DNA from 2 places in the Arthrobacter sp. USHLN218 genome. Region 2 is predicted to be linked to the other one. Evidence: predicted binding sites of a transcription regulator. Region 2 holds the regulator's gene; the other holds the start of a gene.
The links. The regulator HspR, encoded in region 2, represses chaperone genes until heat shock. The targets are predictions, from matches to a motif close to AAGTTGAGTCNNNNNGACTCAACTT.
Positions count from the first base shown of each region.

Region 1: a site for HspR is predicted at 3,329-3,353, ahead of WFH44_RS00480 (Hsp20/alpha crystallin family protein). Genes of this name have one in related genera too.

Region 1 is NZ_JBBCYT010000001.1:98,828-114,615, forward strand. It holds gene WFH44_RS00470 (bile acid:sodium symporter family protein) at 142-1,134, shown strand; gene WFH44_RS00475 (glutamate--cysteine ligase) at 1,208-2,689, opposite strand; gene WFH44_RS00480 (Hsp20/alpha crystallin family protein) at 2,824-3,279, opposite strand; gene WFH44_RS00485 (hypothetical protein) at 3,499-4,638, shown strand; gene WFH44_RS00490 (hypothetical protein) at 4,662-5,882, shown strand; gene WFH44_RS00495 (ABC transporter ATP-binding protein) at 5,984-6,670, opposite strand; gene WFH44_RS00500 (ABC transporter permease) at 6,673-8,127, opposite strand; gene WFH44_RS00505 (Gfo/Idh/MocA family protein) at 8,316-9,407, opposite strand; gene WFH44_RS00510 (hypothetical protein) at 9,534-10,133, shown strand; gene WFH44_RS00515 (gamma carbonic anhydrase family protein) at 10,235-10,753, opposite strand; gene WFH44_RS00520 (class I SAM-dependent methyltransferase) at 10,789-11,358, opposite strand; gene purU (formyltetrahydrofolate deformylase) at 11,445-12,311, opposite strand; gene WFH44_RS00530 (FAD-dependent oxidoreductase) at 12,308-13,459, opposite strand; gene WFH44_RS00535 (hypothetical protein) at 13,576-14,049, shown strand; gene WFH44_RS00540 (helix-turn-helix transcriptional regulator) at 14,043-14,261, shown strand; gene WFH44_RS00545 (NAD(P)-dependent alcohol dehydrogenase) at 14,273-15,250, shown strand; gene glyA (serine hydroxymethyltransferase) at 15,465-15,788, shown strand, end outside.
Region 2 is NZ_JBBCYT010000005.1:153,097-168,884, reverse strand. It holds gene WFH44_RS13160 (GNAT family N-acetyltransferase) at 1-465, shown strand, start outside; gene WFH44_RS13155 (HutD/Ves family protein) at 486-1,064, shown strand; gene WFH44_RS13150 (YceI family protein) at 1,074-1,637, opposite strand; gene WFH44_RS13145 (pyridoxamine 5'-phosphate oxidase family protein) at 1,857-2,327, shown strand; gene WFH44_RS13140 (YccF domain-containing protein) at 2,356-2,781, opposite strand; gene WFH44_RS13135 (DEAD/DEAH box helicase) at 2,885-4,561, opposite strand; gene trmB (tRNA (guanosine(46)-N7)-methyltransferase TrmB) at 4,829-5,770, shown strand; gene WFH44_RS13125 (zf-HC2 domain-containing protein) at 5,798-6,457, opposite strand; gene WFH44_RS13120 (sigma-70 family RNA polymerase sigma factor) at 6,454-6,945, opposite strand; gene WFH44_RS13115 (COG4315 family predicted lipoprotein) at 7,139-7,663, shown strand; gene WFH44_RS13110 (DUF5655 domain-containing protein) at 7,682-8,248, shown strand; gene WFH44_RS13105 (UPF0758 domain-containing protein) at 8,342-8,704, shown strand; gene WFH44_RS13100 (heat shock protein transcriptional repressor HspR) at 8,634-9,059, opposite strand; gene WFH44_RS13095 (DnaJ C-terminal domain-containing protein) at 9,085-10,065, opposite strand; gene WFH44_RS13090 (nucleotide exchange factor GrpE) at 10,191-10,865, opposite strand; gene dnaK (molecular chaperone DnaK) at 10,868-12,739, opposite strand; gene WFH44_RS13080 (MMPL family transporter) at 13,040-15,178, opposite strand; gene WFH44_RS13075 (class I SAM-dependent methyltransferase) at 15,354-15,788, shown strand, end outside.

The DNA of each region.
Region 1 (15,788 bases), on a different contig from region 2:
CGACCGGGCCAGCCCATAACGACGGCGGCCGGTACCTTTCGCACGGAAAGGTACCGGCCGCCGTCGTTCGCGTGGGGCAGCGGATGGCTCTCGAGGTCATGAATTCACGCCGCAGCACACCCGGCTGAAACGATATTCCCTATGCAAACCGACAACTCCTCCCACCCGCAGGCGGTCCGGACCGCCGATCCTGCCGCGGCAGCCACCGACAGCGCGGAAGAACGCAGCGCCCGCGTCGCGGTGACCCTCTTTCCGCTTCTGATCCTCGCCGGCGGCGCGCTGGCGCTGTTCTTCCCCGCGCCCTTCACCGGCCTGGCGGCCTTCATCAACCCGGCCCTGATGCTGATCATGTTCGGCATGGGCCTGACCCTGACCCTGCCGGACTTCGCGCTCGTGGTCCGGCAGCCGCTGCCGGTGCTGCTCGGCGTCGTGGCGCAGTATGTCATCATGCCCCTGCTCGGCCTCGGCGTCTCGCTGCTGCTCCAGCTGCCGCCGGCCCTCGCGGCGGGCGTCATCCTGGTCGGCTGCGCACCCGGCGGCACGGCCTCCAACGTCGTGACCTACCTGGCCAAAGGCAACGTGGCGCTGTCCGTGACCATGACGAGTGTCTCGACCCTGCTGGCGCCGGTCTTCACTCCGCTCCTGACGCTCTGGCTCGCCGGCCAATACATGCCGGTGGACGCCGGCGCGATGGCCCTGAGCATCGTGCAGATCGTGCTGATTCCGGTGGTCCTTGGCCTTGCCGCCCGCATGCTCATCCCCGGCCTCGTGGACCGCGTGATTCCCGCGCTGCCGTGGGTCTCCGTCCTGGCCATCACCTTCGTCGTCATCGCGGTCGTGGCCGGCAGCGCCGAGGCCATCTTCAGTGCCGGCCTGCTGATCCTGCTGGCCGTGGTGCTGCACAATGCCGGCGGCTACCTGCTGGGCTACGGCGCGGCCAAGCTCTTCCGCCTGCCGGTGCCGTCGCGCCGCACGATGGCCATTGAGGTCGGAATGCAGAACTCCGGCCTCGCGGCCGGCCTTGCCAAGACCTACTTCGCACCCGAGGCGGCGCTTCCCGGGGCCGTGTTCTCGGTCTGGCACAACGTCTCCGGTGCGCTCGTGGCAGCCTTCTGGCGGCGCAGCAGCAAGTAGTTCGCGGACCTAGCCCGACGGCGGCCGGTGCCTTTCGCGCGGAAAGGTACCGGCCGCCGTCGTCAATGTGCGATCAGCCGATGGCGGCCGCCACGGGCCAGGTATGGACCGGCAGATTGCTGTGCATGTTGGTGGCGTACAGGCTGGTCAGCCGCGCCAGCGCCGCAGCGCGGTCCAGGCCGTCGGACTCCAGCCGGCGCAGGGTCTCGATCTGCCACTTGGAGCCGTTCTGTTCCGACTGCGCCCGGTCCCGCAGCACCCCGAGGTACTCCTCGATCAGGTCGGCATCCACGCCGAGGTCGGCCAGGCCCTCCGCGGCGAGCGGCAGCAGGTGGCGGATGATCAGCTCGACGACGGGCAGGTCGCCGAGGCCCGGCCAGTACACGGTGGCCTCGAGCCCGTGGCGGGCGCAGGCCAGGAAGTTGGCCTCCGCGCTCTGGAACGCGAGCCGGGACCACAGCGGCCGGTCGGCTGTCCTGAGCCGGCGCACCAGCCCGAAGAAGAACGCGGCGTTGGCCACGGTGTCCAGCACGGTCGGGCCGGCCGGCAGCAGCCGGTTCTCGAGCCGCAGGTGCGGCTGGTCCCCGCCCGGGTCGTAGATGGGGCGGTTCCAGCGGTACACCGTGCCGTTGTGCAGCCGCAGCTCCGGCAGCAGCGGCGCCCCGCCGCGGGCCTGGCGGCCGGTGGCGCGGGAAAGCTCGGGGAGCAGCGACGGGAAGTACCGCACGTTCTCCTCGAACAGGTCGAAGATCGAGGTGATCCACCGTTCCCCGAACCACACGCGCGGCCGCACGCCCTGGTTGCGCATTTCGGGCGGCCGGGTGTCGATGGCCTGCTTGAACACCTCGATCCGCGTCTCGTGCCAGAGCAGCTTCTCCATGAAGATCGGCGAATTCGCGGCCAGCGCGACCTGCGGCCCGGCGATGACCTGCGCCGCGTTCCAGACCGGGGCGAATTCCGCCGGCTCGAGCTGGACATGCAGCTGAACGCTGGTGCAGGCCGCCTCCGGCGCGATGTTCTTCGCGTAGAAGGACACCGACTCCAGGCCGCGCAGGTCCATCAGCACGTCCTCGCCGCGGGCCTGCAGCACGGAGGTGTTCAGGGCCGCATACCGTTTCCCCGGGCTGAGCCAGGACATGTCCTCCACCAGGTCCTGCTTCAGGGTGGGCAGGATGCCGATCATCAGGATCTGCGCGCGGACCGCCGCGGCCCGTTCCTCGGCACGGTTCAGCCGCCGGCGCAGGCCGTCTTCGAGGTCCTTGAGCCCCCGGCCGGACACGGAGAGCGCCGGGTGGTTCATTTCGATGTTGAACGCGCCGATTTCGGTCTGGAATGACGGGTCGGCGATCGCCTCGAGCACGTCGGAATTGCGCAGGGCGGGGGAGCAGTCCGCGTTGGTCAGGTTCAGTTCCAGCTCCAGGCCGATCGTGCCGGAGTGCGCGAACTCGCCTGTGGAGAGGTAGTCGGCGAAGGTTTCCAGGTTTTCGAGCAGCCGCTCGCGGTAGCGGGTCCGTTGTTCGCGGGTGAAGGTCTTGGTCTTGACTTCTGCGCCCATGGTTGAAGGTAATCACTGCGTCCGGCCCTTGTACAGCACAGGCGGCATCAGGGCGCTTACGACGACGGGGCGCGCCTTCCGTGCGGAAGGGGCGCCCCGTCGTCATTAGTGGTTCGATACGCGGAGTGGCCGGGTCAGGCGTCGGCCGGCTTCTGCTCCGCGCCGCCGGCTTCCACCGCACGGTCGGCCGGCGCGCTGACCACCTCGATCTTGCGCGGCTTGGCGCGTTCGCTGACCGGGATAGTCACGGAGAGCACGCCGTTCTCGTAGTGTGCGGTGATCGCGTCGATGTCGATCCCCTGGCCGAGGTTCAACTGCCGGAGGAAGGACCCGCCCTCGCGCTCCCTGGCCAGCCACTTGACGCCGCTTTCGGGGCCCCGCAGGGTCCGCTCGGCGCGGATGGTCAGCAGCTGTCCGTCGACGTCAATGTCGACCGAGCCCGGATCGATGCCGGGCAGGTCCGCGTTCAGGACATAGTGGTCCCCGTCGCGGTACAGATCCATCGGCATCAGGCGCAGGCCCGAGCGGTTTTCGAAGAGGGCACCGGCCACGCGGTCGATTTCGCGGAACGGGTCGAATCGAGCAGCCATCACTATCAACTCCTGTAGTCCGTTGTCCTTGCTGGTTCTTCCATAAGGATAGTTGAGCGTCTCTCGCTCAACTACAGTTTCAAGTTAGCACTCGGCGCCGAGAGTGCCAAGAGCCCGGGTGATTGCCCAGAGCGAACACGGGGACGACTGAAAGGGTGCCGCCCCTGGCCAATCGACCGCCTCCTGTAGACGGTCTCCGGCGTCGGTCGTAGCCTGTACATGGATCGTTTATCCGGCAGGACCGCGGGGGTGGTTTCCATGGGCTATGGCTCATTGGATCAGGCTCGCTGCCTCCTGCGCCGGGCCCTGCTGATCTCCGGCGCCACCGTTGGACTCGCACTGCTGGGCGTCTCCGCGGCCCAGGCCGGCGACGATGAACCCGGCGGACTCGGCAGAGCGATCTCGACCGTTACTCAAGCGGCAGAAGCGCCCGTCTCCGAGGCCGCCGCGCATGCCGCGGACCGGGTTGGCGGTGCGGCGTCGCCGGTGGCGGAGACGGCCGCGACCGCAGCCGGGGACGCCCAGCCTCTGCTGGAGACAGCAACGAAACCTGCCCCGCCCGCCGCGGCAGGCGTGTTCGAGACCGTTGGCCAGGTGGCTCAACCCGTCACCGCCACGGCCCTGGAGCCGGTGGGCAAGGTGGCTCAACCCATCGTCGTGACGGTCGCCGAGCCGGTTGAAGCGGTCTCCCAATCCGTGTTCCACGCAGTCCGCCCCGTAACGGAGGCCGCCACGCCAGCGGTTTCCGACGTGGCGGATCCCGTTCTTGTAGCAGCCCGGCCCATCCTTGAGCCTGCCGGCCGCACCGTTGACGCGGTGGTCGAGCAGGTCGGCCGCTCAGTCACCCCGGTCGAAGAACCCCGTGAAGAGGTAACCGGGGGAGCGGTCTCCGCTCCTTCGACGGACGGCCCCGAACGGCAGCACGTCGAGCCGGCCGACGCAGCTCCTTCCGAGGGGTCGACGGATTCCACTGACTCCAGCGGCACGGCCGCGCCGGCATCGGGGGAAGGGGCGCCTGAAGCGCCTGTCCCCGCGTCATCTAACGACGCCGGGCCCGGCCTCGTGGGGTCCGCCGCCTCCATCTTTCAGGGCGGACGTGCGACGCATGATGCCGCCGCGAGCACCAGAGCCCTGCCGCCCGCGGAGTCCCGGGGCCCGGCCCACCCGGCGCAGCCCGCCCTGGCCGCCGTCGGCCCTTCCGGCGCCCTCACCGGAGCGGGGCAATCGCCTGGGGCTGCGCCTGCCGATATTGAGCCCGGCAGCGGGCCGGATCCCCGGCTGTGCGCGCACATCCTGCCGCTTGATGGCTGGATCCTGCCATCCTCTCCTTCGCAAAGTCCTGGTTCTTCGCCCGATTGATTCCGTCCCTGCCGCTGCCACTCATGCGGCCAACGGACCCGCTGGCTGAGATAGCCGGCAAGGACTCAATCAGGAGAAGAACAATCATGCGAGCAATAATGCGGACGACGCTGTGCGGCGTCGCCTTATCCGGAGGACTGCTGGTCCTCGGAACAGCCGCGGCTTCGGCTGCCGAAACCGAATCACCGGAAGTTCTGTTCGTGACGGACGATGCAGTGTCCACCGAGGCGGACGTTGCAGTCGGCGTCGACGTCCTCTCGGAAGACGCCGTGGTCGATGCCACCGCGGATGTCGGACTCGACGCCGAGGTCCTCGGCCTTGATGCGACGGCCGACGTGCCGATCGACGTGGAGGTCCTGACCGACAGTCAGCCCGCGCCGAATCAGGAAAGGTATACGGGCGCGGAGGTCACCGCCGATGCGGACGTGACGCTGGGCGGCACGGGCGAGGCTGTTGCCGCCGAGCCGGTGTCTGACGTAGCCGCCGATATGGCGGCGGATGCGGACGTGACGCTGGGCGGCGCGGGTGAGGCTGTGGCTGCAGAGCCCGTTGCCCACGCCGCTGCCGATGTGCTGGCGGATGCGGACGTGACGCTGGGCGGCACGGGCGAGGCTGTGGCTGCAGAGCCCGTTGCCCACGCCGCTGCCGATGTGCTGGCGGATGTAGGCCTCGATGCCGGCGACTCTTCATCTGGCGACGGGAAAGGTCTCACGGCCGACGTTTGCCTTGACGGAGCCCTGGCACTCGGTGGATCGGCTACATCGTCCGGATGCGGCGGGACCGCGGCCGATGAGGATATAGCCGGTGACGGTGCAGGTCCGACCGGAGGCGACAGCGGAACCGGCGCTGGCGGGGAAGCGCCGGCTGGCGGGGAGGGCACTGCCGGCGAAGCAGGCGGCGCTGCCCCCGAGGGCGCAGACAGTGACGTTGACCGCGAAGCGACGATGGGTATCAGCGCCGTAGCCGAAGACGCGGGTGATGCATCCGCCGGCGCGGGCGTTGCACCAGGCACTGTGACTGTTAGTCGTGGCGCTGCGCCCGGTGTTGCCATTGCTTCGGCCGACCGCTGGCTGGTGGCCGCAGATGCTGGTCCGGGAGCGGACGGGGCCGCCCAAGGTGGAAACATGCTGGCGGAAACGGGTTGGTGGGCCGGGAACATCCTGTGGTCCGGGCTGCTGTTGATCGTGGCCGGGGCGGCGGTATCCGTGTCCCGGGTTCGGACCCGAAGGTTGCCGATCCTGTGACCGCGCGATAGCTGGCCGCGCGGCCCTGCGCCCGGGCCTGCTCCCGGGGACGGCGGGGCCGCGCGGCCTTTCGGGGGCGGCAGGCCGCGCGGCCGGCCTGCTCAGCTGGGCCGCCCCGTAATCTCCGTCAGCTTGCCGCCGGCGAGCCGGAACTGGCGGTCGGTCCGGGCGGCCAGGGTGTTGTCGTGGGTGACCACGATGACGGTCGTGTTCCTGCGCCGGGCCAGGTCCTTGAGCAGCGACACAATCCTGTCGCCTGTCTGTTCGTCAAGGTTGCCCGTCGGCTCGTCGGCCAGGATCAGCTTGGGTGCATTGGCCATGGCCCGGGCGATTGCCACACGCTGCTGCATTCCGCCCGAGAGCCGGTTCGCCTTGCGGTCGTGGACGTCCTCGGGGAGTTCGACGGCGGTCAGCAGCTCCGCGGCGCGGGCGAGGCGGAGGGCCTTGGGAACCTTGGCGAACTCCATCGGCAGCATGACATTTTCCTTGGCCGTCAGGTTGGGAATGAGGTTGTACTGCTGAAACACGAATCCGATGTCGTTCCGCCGGTAGGCGGTCAGTTTCTGCTCGGCCAAGATGCTGATGTTGATGTTGTCGACGAGGACGTCGCCGCTGGTGGCCTTGTCCAATGCGCCGAGCAGCGAGAGCAGGGTCGACTTGCCGCTGCCGCTCTTGCCGAGGATGGCGGCGAACGTGCCCTGCAGGAGATGCAGCGATACCCCTTGGACCGGCGTAATCACGTCGCCGCCGGCGCGGAATTCCTTGACGACATTGCGAACTTCAAGCATTTTCATTCTCCCCGCAAGACTTCGATGGGACGGATTTTGGCGGTAAGCAGCGCGGGCACCAGGGCGCCGAGCGCCGCGATGGCAAACACGGCCAGTAGCCCTAGGGCCACGGTCTCCGTGCCGATGTTGGCCGTGACCTGGCCTACGAGATCGGCTCCACGGGCAAACGGAGCGCTGGCCATCGGTCCGTCTCCGGATGGGGCCGCGGCGGCGATGTCCGGCTGTCCGGGGGGAGCCCCCTGCGCCCCGCCGGGAGCCGCCGGACCGCCCCGTCCTGCTGCCGCCGTCGTCGTGGATGTTGAAGAAGAGACGAGGGTCCCGGCAATGCTCCCGCTGGCGGCGACCGCCACGCCGGTGCCAAGGACTGCGGCGACGGCAACAAGGACGAGGGATTCGAGGACGAACTGGGCCCCGATGGTCCGGTTGGGTGCGCCGATGGCCTTGAGCACCCCGATTTCGCGCCGGCGTTCCCGGACGATCAGGACCATGATGAGCAGAATGATGACGCCGGCGGTGACCAGGGATGCGATGAAGCCGATCAGCGAGATCTTCTGGACTCCGGCCAGCGATTCGACCGCCGCATCCAGGTTGCTCCCGCCGGATGTAACGTCGGCCCGGTCTTCGCCGAGGGCCGCCGCCAGCGCGTCCTTCGTCGCATCAACGTTGTCGATGCTGTCGACGAGGGCGGTCACCATGCTGACTTCGCCGTCCTGTCCGCTGAGCTCCTGGACGGCGGCCAGCGGGAAGTAGAGCGTGTTGTTGTCGAACTCGGTGCCCGCGTCGAAGATGCCGGTGACCGTGAACTTGCGTTCAAGGGCGGTGAACGTGTCGCCCACAGTGAGCGAGTTCTTCTCGGCGAGGTCGGCGCCGAGGACGGCCTGGGTCGATGCCGCGGAGAAGTCGGTCAGGCCTTCGCCGGCAGAGAGGTCCAGTTGGCCGCCGGCAGCGTCGGTCGCGGCGCTGACGCCGGTTGCGGTCACCGGCAGGACGAACTCGGGAACGTCGGTGCCCGTCGGCGTGCTCGGGGCTTGGCCTTGATTCATGCGGTTCCCCAAGGTGCCGGCATCGACGGCGGATTCCAGGCTCGTCGTGCCTGCAACCTGCTGCTGTCGTCCGCCGGGACCTGCGGCCGCGGCGGTGCTGTCGGCGTCCTCATTGGAGAGCCGGACGGACAACGAAGCGATGGCCTGGCTGACGTGTGCGGTCGAAGCCACGGTGGCGGCGTCGGACGCAGTGAGCGGTTCCCCGCCGCCTTGGAAGCCCCGAGCCCCGGCCGGGTTGACGGTCAGCGCGTTGCCCGTGCTGGCTTTCAGCTCGGCGATCTTGGTCGCGACGGCCTGGTTCGCGACCAGCATGGACAGCGCCAAACCGATCGCCACGGCCAACACGGCGATCACGGCGCCGCTTCGGACCTTGTTCCGGAACGCGTTGCCCGCGCTTCGGCTCACAATATTCATTTTTCCTCCACTCGGGGCGCCCCTGTTGCCGGGTGCCAGCAGAAGAAGAATGGCAAGTGCGTCTATGAAAAGCCCATGACCAGGCTAGGTGAACCTTTTGAATTCCTGTGAGCGTGCTGAACCCGCGGGAGGGATGGACGACGACCGGTGCGGCTCGGTTTTGGACGATGCACCGGGGACCGGATCTGCTAGTCGAGGACCGGCACGGCCCTGTCGTTGGCGTAGCTGACGCCGATCTGTGCCCGGACGCCGTCGAAGAGCCGCATGGTGTTGAGGGTGTCGTCCAGCGGCATCGTGGGACTCTCGGTCAGGCCCTCTTGAATGCAGCGGGTCACCTCGCGGAGCTCGTACACGTAGTTCTGGCCGATCCGGCCGAACTGTTCGGTCCGCTGGCCGCCGGAGTGCCGGTGGATGGTCAGTTCGGTGGGGTGGTGCAGGGGTGCCCCGGAGCGCAGCCACCCCGTGCTTCCGCAGACGGTGGCCGTCCGCGGGGAGGAGGCCAACAACGACGACGTCAATTGGGCCTGGGCACCCGATGCGTACGTGAGCGTCAGGGCGTTCTGGGCGTCCACGCCGTCGTCGTTGAGATGGCCGTTGGCCAGGACCGTCCGCGGGAAGCCAAAGATGCCGAGTGCCCAGGTCAGGGGGTAGACGGTCAGGTCCAGCAACGCTCCGCCGCCGGCCCCGGGGTTCCACAGCCGGGAGGCCGCGTCGTAGGGAGCGGGGAAGCCGAGGTCAGCCTGCAGCCACTGGAGGTCGCCGAGCTCGCCGGAGTGGGCGATGTCCCAGGCGCGGTGGATGATGGGCAGGAATCGGGTCCAGACGGCCTCCATCAGGAAGAGGTTCCTGGCGCGGGCGAGTTCGGCCAGTTCCAGGGCCTCGCGGGCATTGATGGTCAGGGACTTCTCGCACAGCACGTGCTTGCCGGCTTCCAGGGCGAGCTTGGCGATTTCGTAGTGCTGGCCGTGCGGGGTGGCGACGTAGACGACGTCGACGTCAGGGTCTGCGAAGAGCTGGTCGTAGCCCTTCCCGGCCGCGGTGTCGAAATAGGAGGCGGCGAAGCCGAGCCGGTCGGCGAAGGCGCGGGCGTTGGCCTCGACCCGCGAGCTGACAGCCTGCAGGACTGCATCGTCGAGCAGGGCCAGATCCCCGCTGACCTTGCCGGCGATCCTGCCCGTGGAGACGACGCCCCAGCGCAGCGGTCGGCCGGTGGCCTGCAGCGGACTGGGCGCCCCCGGTTCGGCGCAGGGCGGGGTGATGATCCGCTGGGGCATAGTCATGCGCACCATCATTCCTGCTCAGCGCGGCATCGTCCATTGTGCGTGTGCCCTATCCCGGGGGAGCAACCAGTGATACAAAAGTAAGTACGCTGAGGTTCCCGTCCAGCAGGAAGAGGCGCAATACCCATGGATGCTTCAACAATCATCTGGATAGTCGTGGCGGTCGTGGTGGTGCTCGTCATCATCGGCTTGATCGCCTATTTTGCGAACAAGCGGAATAAGGCCAAGGTCCTGGAGCGGCAGGAAGCTGACCGCCGCAAGGCAGCGGAGCTGCGCCAGGCGGCACAGGCGACGGAGCTGGGGGCGCGTGAGCGCGAAGCCCAGGCCCAGCGTGTCAAGGTGGACGCCGAGCAGGCTGATATCGAGGCCGAGCGCGCCCGCATGGAGGCGGAGCGGATGCGCAGGGAAGCCGAGGCTCGGGCCGAGGACGCCAAGGGCATCCGCGAGCAGGCCCAGGGCAGGCTGCGCGAAGCCGACGAACTGGACCCGGACGTCAATACCGACAAGCGGGACCGCGGGGACCGGACCGCCGGCGCTGCCGGCTACGACCGCGGCACCGATCGTGACACTGGTAGCGGGGCGGACCGTGCACAGGGCCCCGGCTACGATGCAGACCGCGGCGCTGACCGTGAACAGGGCCCCGGCTATGATGCCGACCGCGGCGATGAGGGCCGGCACGTTGCGCGCGACGGCGACCCCGGCGACCAGCGCCCGCGCGAGCACTGACCGGAAGGTTTATGGGCGGCGCCGCTTTGTGTCCGGCAGGCCGTCTCGCGTCCGGCAGCCCGATTAGCGGCGCAGACGATCGGCTGCGGGGGCCCGGGCGGTCAGGAGGTGGCTTCGCGGTGGATCTTGGCCAGCTCTACGTAATGGGAAGCGTTGTCGAGGACCGACTGGTATTCGTCGTCGTTCAGTTCCCGGCGTACTTTGGCCGGGACTCCGGCCACCAGCGAACGCGGCGGAATCTGCGTCCCCTCGAGCACCACGGCCCCGGCCGCCACCAGGGAGCCCTCGCCCACGACGGCGCCGTTCATGATGGTGGCGCTCATGCCGATCAGGGAATTGTCCCCGACGGTGCAGCCATGGACCACGGCAGAGTGGCCGATGCTGACTCCCGCGCCGACGGTGCAGGGGAACCCCGCATCCGCGTGCAGCACGACGTTGTCCTGCAGGTTGGTGCCCTCGCCAACGCGGATCGGGGCAGAGTCGCCGCGGACGGATACGCCGTAGAACGCGCTGGCACCGGCGGCCAGTTCCACGTCGCCGCTCAGGACGGCGGTGGGGGCGAGGAAAACGGACGGGTCTGCGGCCGGGGTCTGCCCGGCAATGGTGATGATGTGAGCCATGGCACCACCCTACTGGCTTTCGAAGCGGTGCCCGGTCAGAACTTCGCGAGGATGAAGTACTGGAAGTGGCCGGGCTGGCCGGGAGACTCCCAGGTGGTGAAATCCTTGACGCTGCCGTGCGGCTCGAAGAGGCTCAGTACCGTTTCGTCGGAGCGGAGGCTGGAGAAGAGGCGGGTGGCGTAGCCGTCCACCAGGTCCAGCCGTTCCTCGTCCTCGCCGGACCGGAGCCCCACCGCGAGCGGCGCTCCGGGTTTGAGCACGCGCAGGGACTCGTCCAGTACTCCGTAGAGCTCGGTGTTCGAGACGTGGGTCAGCGTGCCCATGCACCAGGCGGCATCGAAAGTCCGGTCGGCGAAGGGCAGCGAATGCGGGACCGCGACCGATGCTTCCAGGTGCCTGGCACGGGCGGCCCGGACGTTGGCCTCGGAGCTGTCGACCCCCGTGTAGTTGATGCCGGCGGCCTTGAACGCCAGACCGTCTTCGCCGGTGCCGCAGCCGATCTCGAGCACTTGGTGCCGGCGCTCGCTGGCCAGCTGCCGGATGAACTCGTCCCGCTTGGCATCGCGGTACGGATCCCGATCCGGCTCGTTTCCCGGGTTGCCCATGGTCCGACCCTACGCGGAGTCCGCGCGGACCAGAAGGGCGGCCCCGGAAAAGGTGCCGGAACCCGTGCGTCCGGACTCCGCCGTCGTCAGTTGAAGATGACGGTGCGGTGGCCGTCCAGCAGCACGCGGTGCTCGGCATGCCACTGCACCGCCTGCGCAAGCGTGCGCGCCTCGACCGCTTCGCCCATGGTGACGAGCTGCCGGGCCGACCGGGAGTGGTCCACGCGGATGACTTCCTGCTCGATGATCGGTCCCTCGTCCAGGTCCGCCGTCACGTAGTGCGCGGTGGCGCCGATCAGCTTCACGCCGCGGTCGTGGGCCTGGTGGTAGGGCCGGGCGCCCTTGAAGGACGGCAGGAAGGAGTGGTGGATGTTGATGGCCTTGCCCTCGAGCTTGCGGCAGAGGTCGTTGCTGAGCACCTGCATGTAGCGCGCCAGGACCACCAGGTCGACGTCGTGCTCCGCGACGAGGTCCAGCAGGTCCTGCTCCGCGCGGGCCTTGGTCGCCGGCGTCACGGGGATGTGGTGGAACGGGATGCCGTAGAACTCCGCCAGGCCCGCCAGCTCCGTGTGGTTGGAGACGATTGCCGGGATCTCGATGGGCAGCGTGCCGGAGCGCTGGCGGAACAGCAGGTCGTTGAGGCAGTGGCCGGACTTCGACGCCATCACGAGCGTGCGCATCCTGGCGCCCTCGGGGTCCAGGCTCCAGTCCATGCCGTAGGACTCGGCGACGGGGGCCAGCCGGCCTTCGAGTTCCGTCCGCGTCCGGTCCGAAGCTACCGCGACGCGCATGAAGAACCGGCCGGAGGCGGGGCTGCCGTACTGCTGCGAATCCACGATGTTGCAGCCGGCCTGCACGAGCGCTCCCGACACGGCATGGACAATACCGGGCTGGTCGGCGCAGGAGAGGGTCAGGTTGTAGGCAATCCGGGTATCCGTGGCGGCGTCAGTCACGCAGACAAGGTTACCCTGCGGCCGGCGTCCGCCTTCAGCCTGCGCAATGCCGCAGCGGCACCGGCACGGCCGGCCCGGGTCGCCCCCACCGTGGACGCGGACGAGCCGTAACCGACCAGGAACAGCCGGGGTTCGCGCACCACGGACACGGCGTCCGGGGCCATCAGGATGCCGCCGCCGGGTTCGCGCAGCTGCAGCGGGGCCAAATGGTCCAGCGAGGCGCGGAAGCCGGTGGCCCACAGGATCACGTCCACCTGTTCGCGCGTACCGTCCGCGAACACCACGGCGTCCTCGGTGATCCGGTCCAGCTTGCCGCGGGAGACCAGCACGCCGGCGTCGATGCCGGCACGGTATGTCTCGTTCAGCGGCAGCCCGGTGGCGGCCACGACGCTCAGCGGCGGCAGCCCGGCGCGGGTGCGTTCATTGACGCGGCGCTCCACGTCGACGCCCCATCCGGCGTCGAACGGGGTGGTGGTGAAGTCAGGTGCGCGGCGGGTGGACCAGAACGTTGCCGCCCCCGCGGCGTCCAGCTGGAGCAGGAACTGCAGCGCCGAGGTGCCGCCCCCGACCACCAGCACGCGCTGGCCGCGGAATTCCTCGGCCGACCGGAAGTCATGCGTGTGCAGCTGGCGGCCGGCGAAGTTCCCGCGGCCCGGGTAGTACGGCCAGTAGGGGCGGTCCCAGGTGCCGGTGCCGCTGACCACGGTGCGGGTCCGCCAGGTCTCCCCGGAGGCGGCGGTCACCGTGAGTAGTCCGTCCGGCCCGTCTTCGATCCGCGCCACCCGGACCGGCCGGTGCACCGGAAGGCCGTACTGCTGCTCGTAAGTTCCGTAGTAGCGGCTGACGACGGCGGAGGCCGGCTCCTGCGGGTCCGGAACTCCGAGCGGCAGTCCGGGGAGGTCGTGGAGCCCGTGCGCGGCATCGAAGGTGAGGGAGGGCCAGCGGTGGCGCCAGGCGCCGCCGGGTCCTTCGTTGGCGTCGAGCACCACGAAGTCCTGTTCCGGCCGGAGTCCGCGCTGCTGCAGGTAGTAGGCGGCGCTCAGGCCCGCCTGGCCGGCGCCAACGACGACGACGTCGAGCGGTTCCGCGTGTGGCTCCACGTGCGTCTTTGCCGCGGAGGCTGCGGCTGCTGTTGTCGCCGATTCCATTCGGTCCGCCTTCCTCGCTCGATGTTGAAATGTCAACTAATTCGTCCAACGACGCGGTCCGGTCCGATATTCCGGTTGATGCGATCCCCCAAAAAGAGTCATTGATTCTTTACTTGATGTCAGCTATTTTTTACATCAACGGCGAGCTGGGGGAGCACGACATGGGTTCGGAAGAGCGAAGCGCGTGGGTCATGCTGATCGTCACGCTGGCGTCCTATGGAATCTACCTCTGGGTGGTTCTGGGGCAGGGGGCGTCGATGCCGTTGGCCGAGGTGCCTTATGCCGCGGCCATGCTGTGGAGCATCGGCGGGGCGATCATCGGAGGCATCGTGCTGAACATGCTCGGCGGAATGCTGCTGATGCAGGGCGCGCCGCGGAAGGATCAGCGGGACCGGGAAATCTACAGATTCGGCGAGTACGTCGGCCAGTCCTTCCTGGTCATCGGCGGCGTGGGCGTCCTGGTCATGGCGATGGCGCAAGTGCCGCACTTCTGGATCGCCAACACCGTTTATCTAGCATTCGGTCTCTCCGCAGTCTTGGCCTCCGTGGCCAAGCTGGTCGCCTACCGCAGGGGCCTGCCCGAGTGGTGAAGCCGACGAAGGTCAGGAACGAAATCCGGCGGCTGCGGTTCGCCAGCGGCGAGATGACCCAGGCGGAGCTCGCGGAGCGGATCGGCGTGACCCGCCAGACCGTGATCGCCATCGAACAGGGCCGCTATTCGCCGTCGCTCGAGATGGCCTTCCAGATAGCGCGGGTCTTTGGAGTCCCGCTCGACGATGTATTCCAGTATCCGGTCCATTAGGGGGAGACACCATGAAAGCGATCGTGCAAGATGCCTACGGCGAGTCCGAGGTGCTGCGGGTGGAAGAGGTCGGCAGGCCGGAACTGGGGGACAACGACGTCCTGGTCCAGGTTCGTGCAGCCGGAGTCGACGCCGGGGTCTGGCACCTCATGGCCGGCCGGCCCTACCTGTTGCGGCTGTTCGGCTTCGGGCTGCGGAGTCCAAGGCTGCGGATCCGCGGCCGGGATGTGGCGGGCATTGTGGCCGAGGTGGGCCGCAGCGTCACGCGGTTCAGCCCCGGAGACGAAGTCTTCGGCACCTCGCTGACCGGGACCTACGCCGAGTTCACGAGCACGGGCGAGGACCGGCTCGAGCACAAACCCGTGAACCTCGGCTTCGCGGAGGCTGCCGCAGTGCCTGTGTCCGGCTGCGCCGCCCTGCACGGACTCCGCGACGCCGGGCGGCTGCGGCCGGGCCAGAGCGTGCTCATCATCGGCGCCGGCGGGGGCGTGGGCACCTTCGCGGTCCAGCTGGCCAAGGCCTGGGGCGCCGATGTCACGGCAGTGTGCAGCGGGTCCAAGGCGGAGCTGGTCCGCGCTCTCGGGGCAGGCCGCGTCATCGATTACTCGCGCGAGGACTTCGCCGACGGCACGGGGCGGTACGACCTCATCCTGGACATCGCGGGCAACAACCCGCTGCGCCGGCTCGGCCGCGCGCTGGCGCCCGGAGGAACGCTCGTCATTGCCGGTGGCGAAGGTGGCGGACGCATTTTCGGCGGGGTCGACCGGCAGCTGCGGGCGCTGCTGCTCTCGCCGTTCTCCCGCCGCAAGCTGCGCATCCTCATGTCGTCAGAGGGCAGGCAGGACCTGACGGACTTGAAAGACCTGATCGAATCCGGCAAGCTGGCGCCCGCCGTGGACCGGGTGTATCCGCTGGGCGAGGCCCCGGCCGCCATCCGCCGGCTTCGTGCCGGGCACGTGCAGGGCAAGGCGGTCATCGCGGTAGGATGAGAACGCCGCGACTGGCGTTAGATGGGGCACCATCAGGAAGCGGCGGCCGGCGGGCACCCGCCCACCGGCAGCGCAGACCACGGATCGCACGCCTGGGCCGAGGGTCATGTCCAACCGGTCATGATTGCGCGCCCGTGACACGGATCATGCGGCGGCGCAGGCACAACCGGTAGCCTGACCTGTAGCACACCTGCTTCCATTCCCAGGAGAAACCGTGACGTCTTCCACCCTGCCAGTCACTGATCTGCCCTTAGCCGAGGTAGACCCCGAAATTGCCGCCGTCCTCGATGCCGAGCTCGGCCGCCAGCGCGACACGCTGGAAATGATCGCCTCGGAGAACTTCGCGCCGCGTTCGGTGCTGGAGGTCCAGGGATCGGTGCTGACCAACAAGTACGCCGAAGGGTACCCGGGACGCCGCTACTACGGCGGCTGCGAGCATGTCGACGTGGCGGAGAACCTGGCGATCGAGCGGGTCAAGGCCCTCTTCGGCGCCGAATTCGCCAACGTGCAGCCGCACGCCGGCGCGCAGGCCAACGCC
Region 2 (15,788 bases):
ACGATGTTCCGCATCCTCTCCGACCGCCGCACCACCAGGCACAACCCCGGCGACGCCCTGAACTGGCGCGAGGAAGCCGAAGGGCTCTTCCAGCACTGGGACGAGCAGTGGGACCGGCACGGCATCGGCTATTTCGCGGTCCGTTTGCCGGATCGCGCGGAGCCCATCGGCTTCGCCGGCACCAAGCACGTCCTCTTCGACGGCCGGCCGGTGCTCAGCCTCTACTGCCGCCTCGATCACCGCTTCTGGAACCATGGCTACGGCACGGAGGCCGTGCGTGCCGTAGTCGCGCACGCCAACGAACTCCTTGAACTGCCGCCGCTGCTTGCCCGGGTCCGCCCCGACAACACCGCCTCCGCGAGGATCGTACGGGCCGCCGGATTCGAGCCCGCCCCCAGCCTTGGATCGCAGGGCGAAGATGGCTTTGAGGACGCCTACGTGCTGAACTGGACCCGGAACCTCTAGGACGCCAAGGAGCGCCGATAATGCTTGTCATTCCCTTTGCCTCGCTGCAGCCGCAGCCCTGGCGCAACGGCGGCGGCTCGACGCGCGAGATTGCCTCCGGCGGCAGCGCCGGCTCCCCCGACTGGCGGCTGAGCATCGCCGACTTGGAGAAGCCCGGGGAGTTCTCCGCCTTCCCCGGAATGGAGCGCACCTTCATGGTGGTCGAGGGCGAGGTCGCGGAGCTGACCGTGGACGGCTCGGTCCGCAGGCTGGAGCGGTTCCGGCCGTTGAGGTTCGACGGCGGCAGTGCAACTTCGTGCGCGCTGCCCACCGGCCCGTGCCGGGCACTGAACATCATGGTGCGCAGCGGCGCGGCCGGCGCCGGAGTGCTCGTGGCCGAACTGTCGAAGAAGCAGCCCCTGACGCTGGCGGAGGGCCAGTTCGCCGTGCTGCTGCAGGGCAAGGCGGAGGCTGCGGAGGGTACGCGGACCGATCAGCTCGCGCCGTTCGACACCGTCGCCGGGGGCGCTGGCCCCGCCGGCGCAACCCATGGCGTGACGATCGGCGGCCGCGGCTTCGCCGCGCTTATCTCGATCTTCGCGCTCGACGCAAGTACGTGACGCCGGCCGCTACCCGGCGTCGTTCTCCACCTTGACGGCGGACACTTCGAACTCCAGCAGGATCCGGTCCGAGACCAGCACGCCGCCGGAATCGAGGGCGGTATTCCATTTCACGCCGAATGCCTGCCGGTCGATCCGGCGCGAACCCTCGAAGCCCGCGCGCAGGTTCCCGGCGGGGTCCCGCTCCACCCCGATGAACTCGATGGGAACGGCAACCGGCTTCGTGACGCCGCGGATCGTGAGATCGCCGTTGACGATGTAGTTCCGGTCCTCGACCTGGTCGATGTGCGTGCTCCTGAAGGTGATCTCCGGGTAGTTCGGCGCATCGAAGAAGTCGTTGGTGCGCAGGTGCTCGTCCCGCTGCGCGTTGCGGGTGTCGATGCTGGCGACCTTGATGGTCAGCCGCACCGAAGAGTTGGACGGGTTCTCGACGTCGGCGCGGATGACGCCGTCGAAGTCATTAAAGGCTCCGCGGACCTTGGTGACCATGGCATGGCGGGTGGAGAACCCGATGCGCGTGTGGGCAGGGTCGAACCGCCACTCTCCGGACATCTCTGGGGTCAGTTCGGACATAGTGACGCCTCCTGGGGTTTATGGCACAAGCACTGCGTCCCCGCGGGCCGATGGATGGCAGCCCGACAGTGCATAGCGTTGCCGCTATCAACGCAATTCCAGCACATCCGATAGCGGAATGCATCTCCCGAAAGGCGGGTATACCCGCAGGCCGGGGTCCTGTTGCCGCCCCCGCGGGCGGGACTATCATCGGGCCACGCCCCTCAATAGACTGGGAGAATGACGGCCACGCAGATGCCCGACGGCATAGAGAATCTGTCCACCAGCGAATGCTGGGAACTGTTCCGGAGCACGGACGTCGGCCGGCTGGCCGTCGTGGTCGAGGGGCAGCCGGAACTCTTCCCGATCAATTACGTTGTCGACCACGGCTCGATCGTCTTCCGGACGGCGCGCGGCACCAAGCTGGACGGCGCACTGGGCGGCAGCAACGTTGCGTTCGAGACGGACGGCTACCATCCGCCCAGCAATGTCGCGTGGAGCGTCGTGGTCAAGGGACCGGCGGAGCGGCTCGCCAGCATCGAGGACGTGCTCGCCTCCAGCCTGCTGCCGCTCTTCCCGTGGCAGGGTGGCGAGAAGAACAACTTCATGCGGATTGTCCCTGACCAGGTGACCGGCCGCCGCTTCCGCGTGCAGGCCTCGTCCCGGCGGAGCCTGGGGCTCAGCGACGCCCGCCGCCTGAACGTGGAATGAGCCTGCGTGTACCCGGAATGAGCCCGGCTCAGCGCAGGTAGCCGCCCGCGTAGTGCCGGTCATAGCCGATGAAGGAGTGGTTCGAGGGGACGATCTCCTTGCCCAGCGGCGTGAGGGACACCGGGATCATCTTCAGGTTGGCGATCGCCAGCGGGATGCCGATGATGGTGACCGCCTGCGCAATCGCGGTGAGCACGTGCGCCAGTGCGATCCAGATGCCTGCCACGAGGATCCAGATGACGTTGCCCAGGGTCGACAGGACGTAAGTGCGTCCGCCCTTGTCCACCACCTTCCGGCCGAAGGGCCACAGGGCGTAGGCGCCGATCCGGAAGGACGCGATGCCGAACGGGATGGTGACGATGAGCACACAGCAGACAATGCCGGCCAGGAAGTAGCCGAGTGCGAGCCAGATGCCTCCGAGCAACAGCCAGATGATATTCAGGACAGCGTTCATGCAACCCATTGTTGCCGCTCGAGGCTGCCGGCACCATGGGGAAAGGCCCTGACCCGCCCCTAAAAGGGGAGGCCAGGGCCTTTCTGCCGGTGCCGGGTTCCGGCTAGCGGGCGTTGCGGCGGACGTTGCTCGCCGGGGCCGAGGCACGCCGGTTGCCGCGGCGGTTGTCCGGGGCCGCGGCGCGGTGTCCGGCCGATGCGGCCGCGGGAGCCGAGCGCTGGGAACCCCGGGACGACGACGGCGGCTGCGCGGCGGCGCGCTGTCCGGTGGCGGGGCGGCGCGAGCGGCCTGGCTGCTGGACGGCGTCGGTCCGTGCGGGGCGGCGGCCGTTGCCGGACGCTGCGGCCTGGCCGGCCGTGCGTGCATCACCGGTCCGGGCTGCGCCGCGGGCATCGCCTGCCCGTCCGGCGCCCCGGGAATCGGCTGCCCGTCCTGCGCCGCGGGTGGCTGCGGGCTGCCCGCCGGTGCCGGCGCCCTGCTTCCGTCCGTTCTGGCGCGCCGCGCGCTTGCGCTGCGCGTTGGCCCCGGTGGAAGTGCCCTGCTTGTGGGCGGGGCCGCGGTGGGCAGCCTTGGCCTCAGCCGCGGCACGGCGGACCTTCGGGTCCACCGCGGGGGCGGCTTCGCCGACGAGCTTCGCGACGAGCGGGGAGCTGGCCGTCACTCTCTCGAAGGCGACATCCACGCCGGCGGCCTTCATCAGCTTGCCCACTTCGAGCTTCTGCTCGGGCAGCGACAAGGTGACTACGGTGCCGTCCGAGCCGGCCCGGGCGGTGCGGCCGGAGCGGTGCAGGTAGGCCTTGTGCTCGGTCGGCGGGTCCACGTGGACCACGAGCTCCACGTCGTCCACGTGCACGCCGCGGGCGGCGACGTCGGTGGCGACCAGGACGCGCACCTCGCCGGAGGAGAACTCGGCCAGGTTCCGGTCCCGCGCGTTCTGCGAGAGGTTGCCGTGCAGGTCCACCGCCGGGATCCCGGCATCGGTCAGCGTCTTGGCCAGCTTGCGGGCGTGGTGCTTGGTTCGCGTGAAGAGCACGCGGCGTCCCAGGCCGGAAGCCAGCTCCTTGATCAGCTGCTTCTTGACGGTCAGGTCCGGGGCCACCAGCACGTGGTGCTCCATGGTGCTGACGGCTGCCTGCGGCTCGTCCACCGAGTGGGTGAGCGGATTGGTCAGGTAGCGGTTGACCAGCTTGTCCACGCCGTTGTCCAGCGTGGCGGAGAACAGCAGGCGCTGTCCCTCGGAGCCGGTGGCGTCCAGCAGGCGGCGGACCACGGGCAGGAAGCCCAGGTCGGCCATGTGGTCTGCCTCGTCGAGCACCGTGACTTCGACGGCTTCCAGCGTGAGGATGCGCTGGTTCATCAGGTCCTCGAGGCGGCCGGGGCAGGCGACCACGATATCGACGCCGGCGCCCAGCGCCTTTTCCTGGCGGGCTTGGGAGACGCCGCCGTAAATCACCGTGGTGTTCAGGCCCAGTTCCCTGGCCAGCGGCTCGATCACGGCGTTGATCTGGGTGGCGAGCTCGCGCGTCGGTGCCAGCACCAGGCCGAGCGGGCGGCCGGCGCGGCGGCGGTAGGCCGCCTCCCCTTCGGCCAGCCGCGCGACCAGCGGCAGCGCGAAGGCCAGCGTCTTGCCGGAGCCGGTCCGGCCCCGGCCCAGGACGTCGCGGCCGGCCAGCGTGTCCGGCAGGGTTTCGGCCTGAATCGGGAACGGCTCCAGGATGCCGGCGGCGGAGAGCGCGGTCACCAGCGGCGCGGGAACGCCGAGCTGCTTAAAAGAGCGCACAGAAGTAGTTAAGGTCATGGAGATCGAGAGGTACTTTCGGTCAGTGGCCCCGGCACCGGTATGGCCCAGGGTTTCGCCGAAGAAATAATCAGAGTCAACCGCCCGCGGTGGCTGCCTGCTGGCTGCAGGTCTGACGCCCCGCGCTGGAACTGCGGGAGAAGTGTGAAGCGTTCATCGACGCAGGGAACGCACCCGCGGGCGCGCTCCAAGTACCCACCAGTCTACCAGCGGCGCGCACGCCGTCCGACCGCGGCTATCCTGAGGTGGATGATGCACCAGCCTTCCACCCCGGATTCTCCCGCCCCGGACCCTGCCCCGGACAACGCCGGCCCCTCCCCCGCGTCCGCCGCGCCGGGCTCCTTCCATACCCAGCCGGTCAGCTACGTCCGCCGCGGCTCCCGGCTGCAGGGCCGCCGCCAGCAGGCCTGGGACGACTACGCGGAGGCCTTCGTCATCGACGTGCCGCGGGCGGCCGGCGACACCTCCGTGGACCCCGGCTATGAGTTCGACGCCGAGGCCGCGTTCGGGCGCCGGGCACCGCTCGTGGTGGAGATCGGCTCCGGGCTCGGCGAAGCCGTCTGCCACGCGGCCCAGGAGCACCCCGAGTGGAACTTCCTCGCCGTCGAGGTCTACCGGCCGGGCCTGGCCCAGACGCTGCTGCGCATCGGAACGAAGCAGCTCTCGAACGTCCGCGTCGTGCAGGCCAATGCGCCGGAGGTCCTCGCCACCATGCTGCCGGCAGGATCGGTTTCCGAACTCTGGGTTTTCTTCCCCGATCCGTGGCATAAGACGCGCCACCACAAGCGCCGCCTGGTCAAGGACAGCTTCGCCCCGCTGGCCGCCCGGGTCATCGAACCCGGCGGGCTCTGGCGGCTGGCCACGGACTGGTCCTCCTACGCCATCCAGATGCGGGAAGTGGGCAACGCGGCGGCAGGCTTCGTCAACGTGCACGACGGCGAACGCACGGGTCCGGCGTCCCCGCTCACCCAGGTCTGGGAAAGCGGGGTCGAACAGGAAGTGGGCGGCGCCCCGGTGCGCGAGGGCAAGGCTCCGGTGAGCACGGGCAATGCGAGCCAGAGCGAGGGCATGGACGAACTCGGCGGCTGGGCGCCGCGGTTCGAGGGCCGTGCGCTGACCAGCTTCGAGCAGAAGGCGCACGAGGCCGGCCGCGGGATCTTCGACCTGACCTTCCGCCGGACCGGGGACTGACGGCCACCGGCCGCGCCGGCGGCCGGCTCAGCCCCGGGTGACCACCGAGGCGACCGGGACCTCCTCCGCGTCCTTGATCTCGACCCGCACGATCTCCTCCGTCTCGACGGCGGTGGCGGCCGAGAGCCGGGCCCGGCCCGCCTGCGTGGCCTTCCACGTGGCGACCTGGTGCGCCTTTCCGGTGGAGTCCGTGACCCAGAGCGAGAGGATGCCGCTGTCAGGCAGGCGTTCCCCGTCCATGGCCAGCTCCGTCCCCCAGCCCTTGTGGACCAGGTCCAGCTGCACCTCCAGTCCGCTGGACGCGCTCATGGTGTAGCTGTCCTTCACCAGCCGGGGGGCGGTGACCGCGGGCCCGGCGACCGCGCCGATGACGAGCGATGCCGCGGCGACCAGCGTGACAAGGCCGGCCACCCGCCGTCGTTGCTGGCGGCGGCGCACGTGGAGTTCGGACAGCAGGCGCCGGGTGTTGTGCCGGGCCTCCTCCGGCGACGGCTGGGCCAGTTCCAGGGCGACCTCGCGCGGCACGCCTTCCAGCAAGGCCGGCAGGCCCTCGAGCCGCGCCAGTTCCGCCGCGCATTCCGGGCAGTCGCGCAGATGTTCTTCGAAGGCGCGCCGCTCGGACGGTTCCAGCCCGCCGAGGACGTAGAGCCCGATCAGCTCGCTGAGTTGCTCGTGGTTGGGTTTCATGGCTGGACCCCCATCTCCTCGAGGACGGAGCGCAGCGCCCTGGCCGCGTAGAAGGCCCGCGATTTAACGGTGCCCAGCGGCAGCGACAGGGCCTTGGCAGCATCCGCCGCCGTGAGCCTCTGGTAGTACAGGGCGAGGATGATGTTCCTGTGGTCGACGCTGAGCCGGGACAGGGCCTCCTCCATCACCACTTTGAGCAGCAGGGAATCGACCTTGTCCTCGGCGGGCGCGTCCTCCGCGGGCATCCCGGTCTCCGGTGCCCGGCGGCTGCGGCGGCGGTAATTGTCGATGATGACGTGCCGGGCCGTGCGGTAGAGGTACCCGCGCATGTTCTCCACGTCGGGACCGAGCTTCCAGACACGCAGGATGGTTTCCTGGACCACGTCGTCGGCCTGGGCCGGGTCCGAGGTGGTGGCGAGGACGAAGCGCCGCAGCGCCGCTCCGTACTCGCGGTACAGCTGCGCGACCGCTTCGTCTTCCATCGCCATGGCCGATCCCTTCGAGCATGCGCCGAATTGACACCCGTACCTGCACAGACGCCGACGGGAGGCCCCTTGGTTCAACTGCGCCGCGGCCCGCGCAGTTGAACCATTCTGGCCCCGGGGCACGTCTTTGCCAATAGTGGCCCGCACCCGGCGGCGCTGCACCGAGCCCAGCCCGGTCGAACCGATAGGACTCCTTATGAAGATCACAACCAGGGGCGCCAGCGCGCTGATGGCGGCCGCCCTCCTCGGACTCACCGGCTGTGCCGGCGGCGGAAATGACAACGAAGCTCCCCCGGCGGCGCCTGAGACCAGTGCAGCGCCGGAAACCAGCGCGATGCCCACCACGGGCGAGAGCAGTGCCGCCGCCGGATCCGTGGACCTGAAGACGGCGGACAGCTCCCTCGGCGAGATCGTGGTCGACGGCAAGGGGATGACGGTCTACTACTTCACGAAGGACACGAAGGACTCGGGCGTCAGCAACTGCACCGGCGACTGCATCGTGGCCTGGCCCCCGGTGCTGACCGAAAGCGACACCCCCAAGGTCGAGGGCGTCACGGCCAAGATCGGCACCATCGAGACGCCCGAAGGCAAGAAGCAGGTCACCATCGACGGCATGCCGATCTACCTCTGGCAGAACGACACGAAGCCGGGCGACGTGACCGGCCAGGGCGTCAACGAGGTCTGGTATGTCGTGGCTCCCGACGGGACCATGATCCGCTGACCTCAGTACTCTGGTGGGATGGCAGACATTGCATCCTGGCAGGGGATGATCGACTGGAACGAGGAGCTGCTGGTGCGGCGCACCGGCGAGGGTTCGGAGGCCTGGGCCGGGAAGGCGCGGGCCTCCGGCGTCGCGACGGAGGCGGAGCTGACCGGATGGCTCCGGGAGCAGGGCGTGACCGGCTACGCCGCCATGGCCGTTGCGTGGAAGCTGTTCGGTTACCCGGAGTTCTTCCTCAAGTCGGGCGACGAGCTGATCGACGGGCAGTATGCTGACCGGCCGGCGCTGCGCCCGATCGCCGACCGGCTGATGTCCATGGCTCTTTCCCTCGACGGGGTGTGGCTGCAGGCCCGGAAGACCTACGTTTCGGTCCATTCGCCGCGCCGCAAGTTCGCCCAGATCACGCCGGCGAACAAGGGCAGCCTGGACCTGCTGCTGCGCGTCGAGGCGGAGGACCCCCGGCTCGAGGCGGTCAAGGGCCGGTCCGGTGATCCCTTCGACCGGCGGCTGCGGTTCCGCTCGCCGGCGGAGGTCGACGACGGCGTCCTGGCCATCCTCGAGCGCGCCCTGGAGCAGAATTCCTAGACCCTTCCTCCACAGGTTCGCCCCGAAGCGCCGCCGTGCACATCCGGGCCCCCGCCGGTCCGCCCGGCCGGCATGGGCCCGTAGCGTGGCTGCATGAAGACACACACATCCATTGCGGACATGGAGGCCACGGACCGGCCGCGGGAGAAAATGGCCCGGGTCGGCATCCGGCGGCTCAGGGACGCTGAGGTGCTGGCCCTGGTCATCGGCTCGGGAACGCGGGAGGCGAGCAGCCTCGAATTGGGTCGGCTCATCCTGAAGAAGACGGGCGGTCCTGCCGGGCTGCTGGCCGTGGACGCCGAGGCCCTGAGGCAGATCCCCGGGGTGGGCGCCGCCTTGGCCGCCCGGCTGGCGGGGGCCATCGAGCTGGCGCGGCGGGCTTCGGTCAGGACTGGGGCCGCCACACAACCAGCGCCTGGCTCCGCGGCCGCGGACGCTTGCCCCGGGCCAGGGTGACCACGTCGCCGGCCAGCCCGGCCGCGAAGACGCGGCTGGCCTCGGCGCTGGTCAGGCGCCGGGTCTGGTCGAGTTCGGCGGTCAGCTCGGCCACCCGGGAACGCAGCGCGCTGACCTGGTTCTCCAGTTCGAGGATGCGCTTGATCCCCTCCAGCGAGACGCCCTCCTGGGACAGCCGCTGGACCTCGCGGAGCAGGTCGACGTCCCGCTGCGAGTACCGCCGCTGCCGGCCCCGCTGCCGGGACGGGGACACCAGCCCCATCCGGTCGTACTGGCGCAGTGTCTGCGGGTGCATTTCGGCCAGCTCGGCTGCCACGGAAATCACGAAAATCGGCGCATTGCGGTCGATGCCCATCGCCGTTCCTCCCCTCTTCACGCGTCTACAGTCGGGCCTTGGCGGCCAGCGAGGAGCGCGGGTCCGCGTCGGACGTGGCCGCGGCGAAAGCCTTCACGGCCTCCTCGGCCTGCTTGTTCAGGTTCTGCGGAACGACGACGTCGATGGTCACCAGCAGGTCGCCCGTCGCCTTCGACGTCTTGACGCCCCGTCCCTTCACCCGCAGGGTGCGGCCGGACGGCGTTCCCGCCGGGACCTTCACCTTGACGTGCTCGCCGTTCATCGTGGGGACCTCGATCTGGGCGCCCAGCGCCGCCTCGGCGAAGGTGACCGGGACATGGACGCGGATGTTGTCCCCGTCCCGGGTGTAGAAACCGTGCGGCTGGACGTTGACGGTCACCATCAGGTCGCCGTTGCCGGCCGGGCCGGGCTGTCCCTTGCCCCGGACCCGCACCTTCTGGCCGTCCTTGATACCGGCGGGGATGCGTACCTCGATCACCTCGCCGGAGGGCTCGCGGAGGCCGATCTTCGTGCCGTTGATCGAACCGGCGAAGGAAATGGAGGTCGACGCGGTCCGGTCGGCGCCTTTCCGCGGCGGTGCCTGCGGCCCCTGGAAACCGCCGCCGCCGAAACCTCCGAAGAGGTCGGCGAATTCGGGCGGGACATTGCCGCCGCCGAAACCGCCCGTTCGGGTGCCGCGGCCGGCGTGCTGGCCGAAGAGGTTGCCGAAGACGTCCTCGAAGCCGCCGGCACCGGGACCGCCGGCGCCTCCGGCCGAGAAGCGGGCTCCGCTGCCCATGGCACGGATCGCGTCATACTGCTGGCGTTCCTCGGGGTCCGAAAGCACCGAGTAGGCCTCCGAAACATCCTTGAACATCTTCTCGGCGCTGGCGTCCGACGCATTGGTGTCCGGATGGTACTTCCGCGCCAGCTTGCGGTAGGCCTTCTTGATGTCCGCGTCCGAGGCGTCCTTGGAGACACCGAGGATCTTGTAGAAATCCTTGTCGACCCAATCCTGGCTGGCCATCCGGATGCCTCCTTCTCGTCGTCGTTAATGTCGCGGGTCCCGCCGTGGCCGGCGGGACGGGTCGTGCCGGGAACTGCTTGCCCGAGGCAGGCAGTTCCCGGCAGCGGCCGTTTGGGTGTTGCCGCTTACTCCGGCACGCCCACGATGACCTGGGCGGCGCGCAGCACCCGGTCGCCGGACTTGAAGCCGCCGCGGAGGATCTGGTTGACGGTGTCCACCTTGACCTCCGGATTGGGCTGCTGCATGAGGGCCTCGTGGATGTTCGGGTCGAACTCCACCCCGGCCTCGTTGATCCGGTTCAGGCCGTACTGCTCCAACACGCCGTCCAGCTTGGTTGCGATCGCGGCGAACGGGCCGTCCGTGAGGTCGCCGTGCTGGCGGGCGGCGTCGATGTCGTCGAGCACCGGCAGCAGCGAGTTCAGGACGCCGATGACAGCCATCTCTCCGGCCACCGCCCGGTCCCGTTCCACGCGCTTGCGGTAGTTGACGTACTCCGCCTGCAGCCGCAGCAGGTCATTGCGGAGCTCCTCGACCAGGGCCTGGTCGGCCTCGGGTTCGGCCGAGGCCTCGTTGAGGATCTGCTCGGCCTGCGCCAGTGCGTCCCCGGAGTCGTGGGCCGCGTCCACGGGAGTGACATCCTCATGGTCGTGGCCTGCTGCCTCCGCGGAGGCCGCCGCATCCTGGGCGGCAGCCTCCTCCTGCGGCCCACGGACCTTGCCCGTCTCCGGGTCGATCTTCCGGTTGTCGCGGAAGCTCACCGGCTCTGACTCGTGTTCGTGCTCGTTACCGTGGTGGGGCATCGTTACTTCTTCTCTTCCTCGTCGACTACTTCGGCGTCGACAATGTCCTCGTCGGCGTTGGCAGATCCGGCTCCGGGAGCGCCGTCACCAGCAGGAGCGCCTTCACCGGGAGCGCCGGCCTGGGACTGCGAGTAGATCGCCTCGCCCAGCTTGGTCTGCGATGCCTGGAGCTTCTCGAACGCGGCCTTGACCTCGTCGTCGTTATCCTGCTTCTCCAGGGCGGCCTTGAGGGCGTCGACGTCGGCCTGGACCTCGGTCTTGACCTCGGCGGGCAGCTTCTCGTCATTGTCGGTCAGCAGCTTGCCCACGGAGTAGGCCAGCTGTTCGGCCGAGTTGCGGACGTCGGCGGCCTCGCGGCGCTTCTTGTCCTCGGCGGCGTGTTCCTCGGCCTCGCGGACCATGCGGTCGATGTCATCCTTGGACAGCGCGGTGCCGCCGGTGATGGTCATCGACTGCTCTGCGCCGGTGCCCTTATCCTTGGCGGAAACGTGCACGATGCCGTTGGCGTCGATGTCGAAGGTGACCTCCACCTGGGGGACGCCGCGCGGGGCCGGCGCAATGCCGGTCAGCTCGAAGGTGCCCAGCGGCTTGTTGTCCCGGGTGAACTCACGCTCGCCCTGGAATACCTGGATGGCGACGGAGGGCTGGTTGTCGTCCGCGGTCGTGAAGGTCTCCGAACGCTTGGTCGGGATGGCCGTGTTGCGCTCGATCAGCTTGGTCATCACACCGCCCTTGGTCTCAATGCCCAGGGACAGCGGGGTGACGTCGATCAGCAGGACGTCCTTGCGCTCGCCCTTCAGGACGCCGGCCTGCAGGGCGGCGCCGACGGCGACGACCTCGTCCGGGTTCACGCCCTTGTTGGGCTCCTTGCCGCCGGCCATCTCCTTGACCAGGTCGTACACGGCCGGCATACGGGTGGAACCGCCGACGAGCACGATGTGGTCGATGTCGGAGACCTTGATGCCGGCCTCCTTGATGACGTCGTGGAACGGCTTCTTGGTGCGCTCCAGCAGGTCCGCGGTCAGTTCCTGGAACTTGGCGCGGCTGAGGTGCTCGTCCAGGTGGACCGGGCCGTCGGGAGTCACGGAGAGGTACTGCAGCGAGATGTTGGTGGAGGAGGCCGAGGACAGTTCCTTCTTGGCCTGCTCGGCCGCTTCCTTCAGGCGCTGCAGCGCGATCTTGTCGTTCGACAGGTCGGCGCCCTTGGCCTTGGCCTGCTTCAGCAGGTAGTCGACGACGCGCTGGTCCCAGTCGTCGCCGCCGAGGCGGTTGTCACCGGCCGTGGCGCGGACCTGGATGGTGGAGAAGTCGTCCTCGTCCTTGCCGACTTCCAGCAGCGAGACGTCGAAGGTACCGCCGCCGAGGTCGAAGACCAGGATGAGTTCGTCTTCCTTGCCCTTATCGAGGCCGTAGGCCAAAGCAGCGGCGGTGGGCTCGTTCACGATGCGCAGGACGTTCAGGCCGGAGATTTCGCCGGCTTCCTTGGTGGCCTGGCGCTCGGCGTCGTTGAAGTACGCCGGAACGGTGATCACTGCGTCGGTGACCTTCTCGCCCAGGTAGGACTCGGCGTCGTGCTTAAGCTTCTGCAGAATGCGGGCGGAAATCTCCTGGGCGGTGTAGTTCTTGCCGTCGATTTCCTTCTTCCAGTCGGTGCCCATGTGGCGCTTGACGGAAGAGATGGTGCGCTCGATGTTGTTGACCGCCTGGCGCTTGGCGATCTCGCCGACGAGGACCTCGCCGGCCTTCGAGAAGGCGACAACGGAGGGCGTGGTGCGTCCACCCTCGGCGTTGGCGATAACGGTGGGCTCGCCACCTTCCAGCACGGAAACCACGGAGTTGGTTGTTCCGAGGTCGATACCTACTGCACGAGACATACGCTTGTCCTTTCTTGGCTGGCCTGGCGGCCACGGATCTCAGGCGTGCCGGCCCCAAAAAGGGCGGCTCGGGATTGAGCGTTCTGAGCTCAAGTTTACTCAGGGCCTCGGGGATGTCAACCCAACTTGAGCCGTTGGCACTCAAGTTTGGAGGTGCACCCGGACTGCTCCAGGCCACCCCCTGTCCGGAAACGCCGGAGGGGGCGGCCACCCGGCCGCCCCCTCCGCGGGAGCCACGAGCTCCATGGGACCACATGCCCGTCAGGGTCAACGCCCATGGGGATCAGACGTCGATAGGGATCATGCGTCGATGTAGGCGGGCGGCTTCGCCGGTTCCCCCTGCCGCGTTCCCCGCGACAGCTTTCCCGGCCACCAGATGCGCCGGTCGAGGTCGTAGGAGAGCGCGGGCACCAGCAGCGAACGCACCAGGACGGTATCCAGCAGCACCCCGAACGCGACGATGAAGGCCAGCTGGGCCAGGAACAGGATGGGAATGACCCCCAGCGCCGCGAAGGTGGCGGCAAGGACGATGCCGGCGGAGGTGATGACGCCTCCGGTCGCCCCGAGGCCGCGGAGGATCCCCGGCCGGGTGCCCAGCCGCAGGGATTCCTCGCGCACCCGGGTCATCAGGAAGATGTTGTAGTCCACGCCGAGGGCCACGAGGAAGACGAAGCCGTAGAGCGGGACCGACGCATCGGCTCCCGGGAACCCGAACACGTGGTTGAACAGCCAGGCCGAGACGCCGAGGGCCGTGAGGTAGGACAGGGCGACGCTGAGGATCAGCAGCACCGGCGCGACGACGGAGCGCAGCAGCAGCATCAGCACCACCAGGATCACGGCCAGCACGATCGGGATGATCTTCAGCAGGTCGGCCTGGGCCGAGTTGTTGGTATCCAGCGCGACGGCGGTGGTGCCGCCGACCAGGGCCCCGCCGTCGACCGCGTCGAGCGCGGCGCGCAGCTCGGCCACCGTCTCCTCGGCGGCCGAAGAATCCGCGACGTCCGCCAGGGTGGCATTGATGAGGACCCGCCCGTCTTCTTCCACGACCGTGCCGCCGGCCGCCAGCAGTTCCGCGTCGGCCACCCCGTCCTGGCCGCGGACAACCTCGAGGACCTCGTCGCGCAGCGCCTCGTCGGCGATGATGACGGCGGGCGACCCCGATCCGGCGTCAAAGTGCCGCGCGAGGGCATCCTGGCCGTCCGCGGAGTCCGTCTGGACCAGGACCAGCTCCGACTGCGGCACCCCGTGGGCCTGCAGCTGCAGCACGCCCAGCGATCCCGCCGCCAGGACCGCCAGCGAGACCAGCCAGGTCAGCCGCGGCCGGTGCGCGATGAGTCCGGCGATGCGGCGCCAGATTCCGCGCAGGCCCTCCGCCCCGGCGGGAACATTGCCCTCGGCGGACCGGTGCGCGTGCCGACCGGGCCGCGGAACGATCGGCCAGAAGGCCCCGCGGCGGAAGATCAGCAGCAGGGCCGGCAGCAGCGACAGCGCGGCGACTACCGAAAAGACGATGCCGATGGCCGCGATCGGCCCCAGGCTGCGGTTGGAATTCAGGTCCGAGAACAGCAGGCAGAGCAGCGCCAGCGTAACCGTCGCCCCGGAGGCGACGATTGGTTCGACCGCGGCGCGGTACGCCGTGCGCATCGCGCACCAGGCGGATTCCTCCTCGCCGAGGGCCTCCCGGTAGCGCGCCACCAGCAGCAGCGCATAATCCGTGGCGGCGCCGATCACCAGGATGAACAGAATGCCCTGGCTCTGCCCGCTGAGCTGGATCCAGCCGAGGAGCGCGAACCAGTAGACGACCAGGATGGCCGCGCACAGGGCGAAAACCGAGGTCAGCAGCACCAGGAACGGCAGCAGCAGGGCCCGGTACACCACGAGCAGGATGAGGAACACGGCCGCGAGCGCCACGCCCAGCAGCAGCCCGTCGATGCCGCCGAACGCCTCGACCAGGTCGGCCACGAAGCCCGCCGGACCGGTCACGTAACCGGTGGCGCCGTCCGGCAGCTCGGCCGCCAGCACGTCGCGCAGCCCGTCGACGGAGGCACCCACCTCGCCGTCGTCGGGCACGGGGACGATGAACTGGACCGCAGTGAGATCCTCGGCGGGAATCGGACCGGCGACCTGCGGACCGCTGCCGGACGCCAGGCCCGCCGCCTCGCCGAGCTGCTGCCCGAGCGGGGCGAGGCCGCCGAGCTCCTGCGGCGCCAGCGGGGCGTCGAATTCGACAACGACGACGGCGGGCACGGACTCGGAATCCAGGAACCGCTGCTGCCACTCCCCCGCCTCCGTCGACTCCGCACTCTGCGGCAGGAAGCCGGCCTGGTCATTGGTGGACACGTCCGAGAGTTTGCCGAAGGTCGGCCCTCCGAGGCCTGCCGCGGCCAACCAGGCCAGCACCACCAGCACGGGCACGAACACTCTCAACCAGCGGGACATCCGACCGGCCTTTCTTTGGAGGAAGCAGGCTTTTAGCTCCACTATAAAGTATCTCCATCATGGAGATACTTTGGCCGGCGCCGATGAATCCCTGTCCGCGGCCAATCGTGACTAATAGCGCAACAAGCGGCCGCGCCGTTACCTCTCACGCTGTGGCGCAGAGTACCCTCCCACTATGAAGGAAGAGGTCTACTCGCACGGCCACCACCAGAGCGTCGTCAGCGCGCATGCCGTCCGCACCGCCGAGGACTGCGCCGCCTACCTGCTGCCGCATCTCAAGCCGGGAATGCGGCTGCTCGACGTCGGCTGCGGGCCGGGCAGCATCACCGCGGACCTGGCCGAGCTCGTCGCCCCCGGCGAGGTGGTCGGCCTGGACCGCTCCGACGATGTGCTGGAGCAGGCCGCCGAGCTCGCCGCGCTGCGCGGGGTGGACAACGCCGTCTTCGTCAGCGGCAACATCTACGACCTGGACTACGACGACGACACCTTCGACGTCGTCCATGCCCACCAGGTGCTCCAGCACCTGACCGATCCGGTGGCCGCGCTGTATGAGCTGCGGCGCGTGACCAAGCCGGGCGGCATCGTCGCCGTGCGGGACGCGGACTTCCAC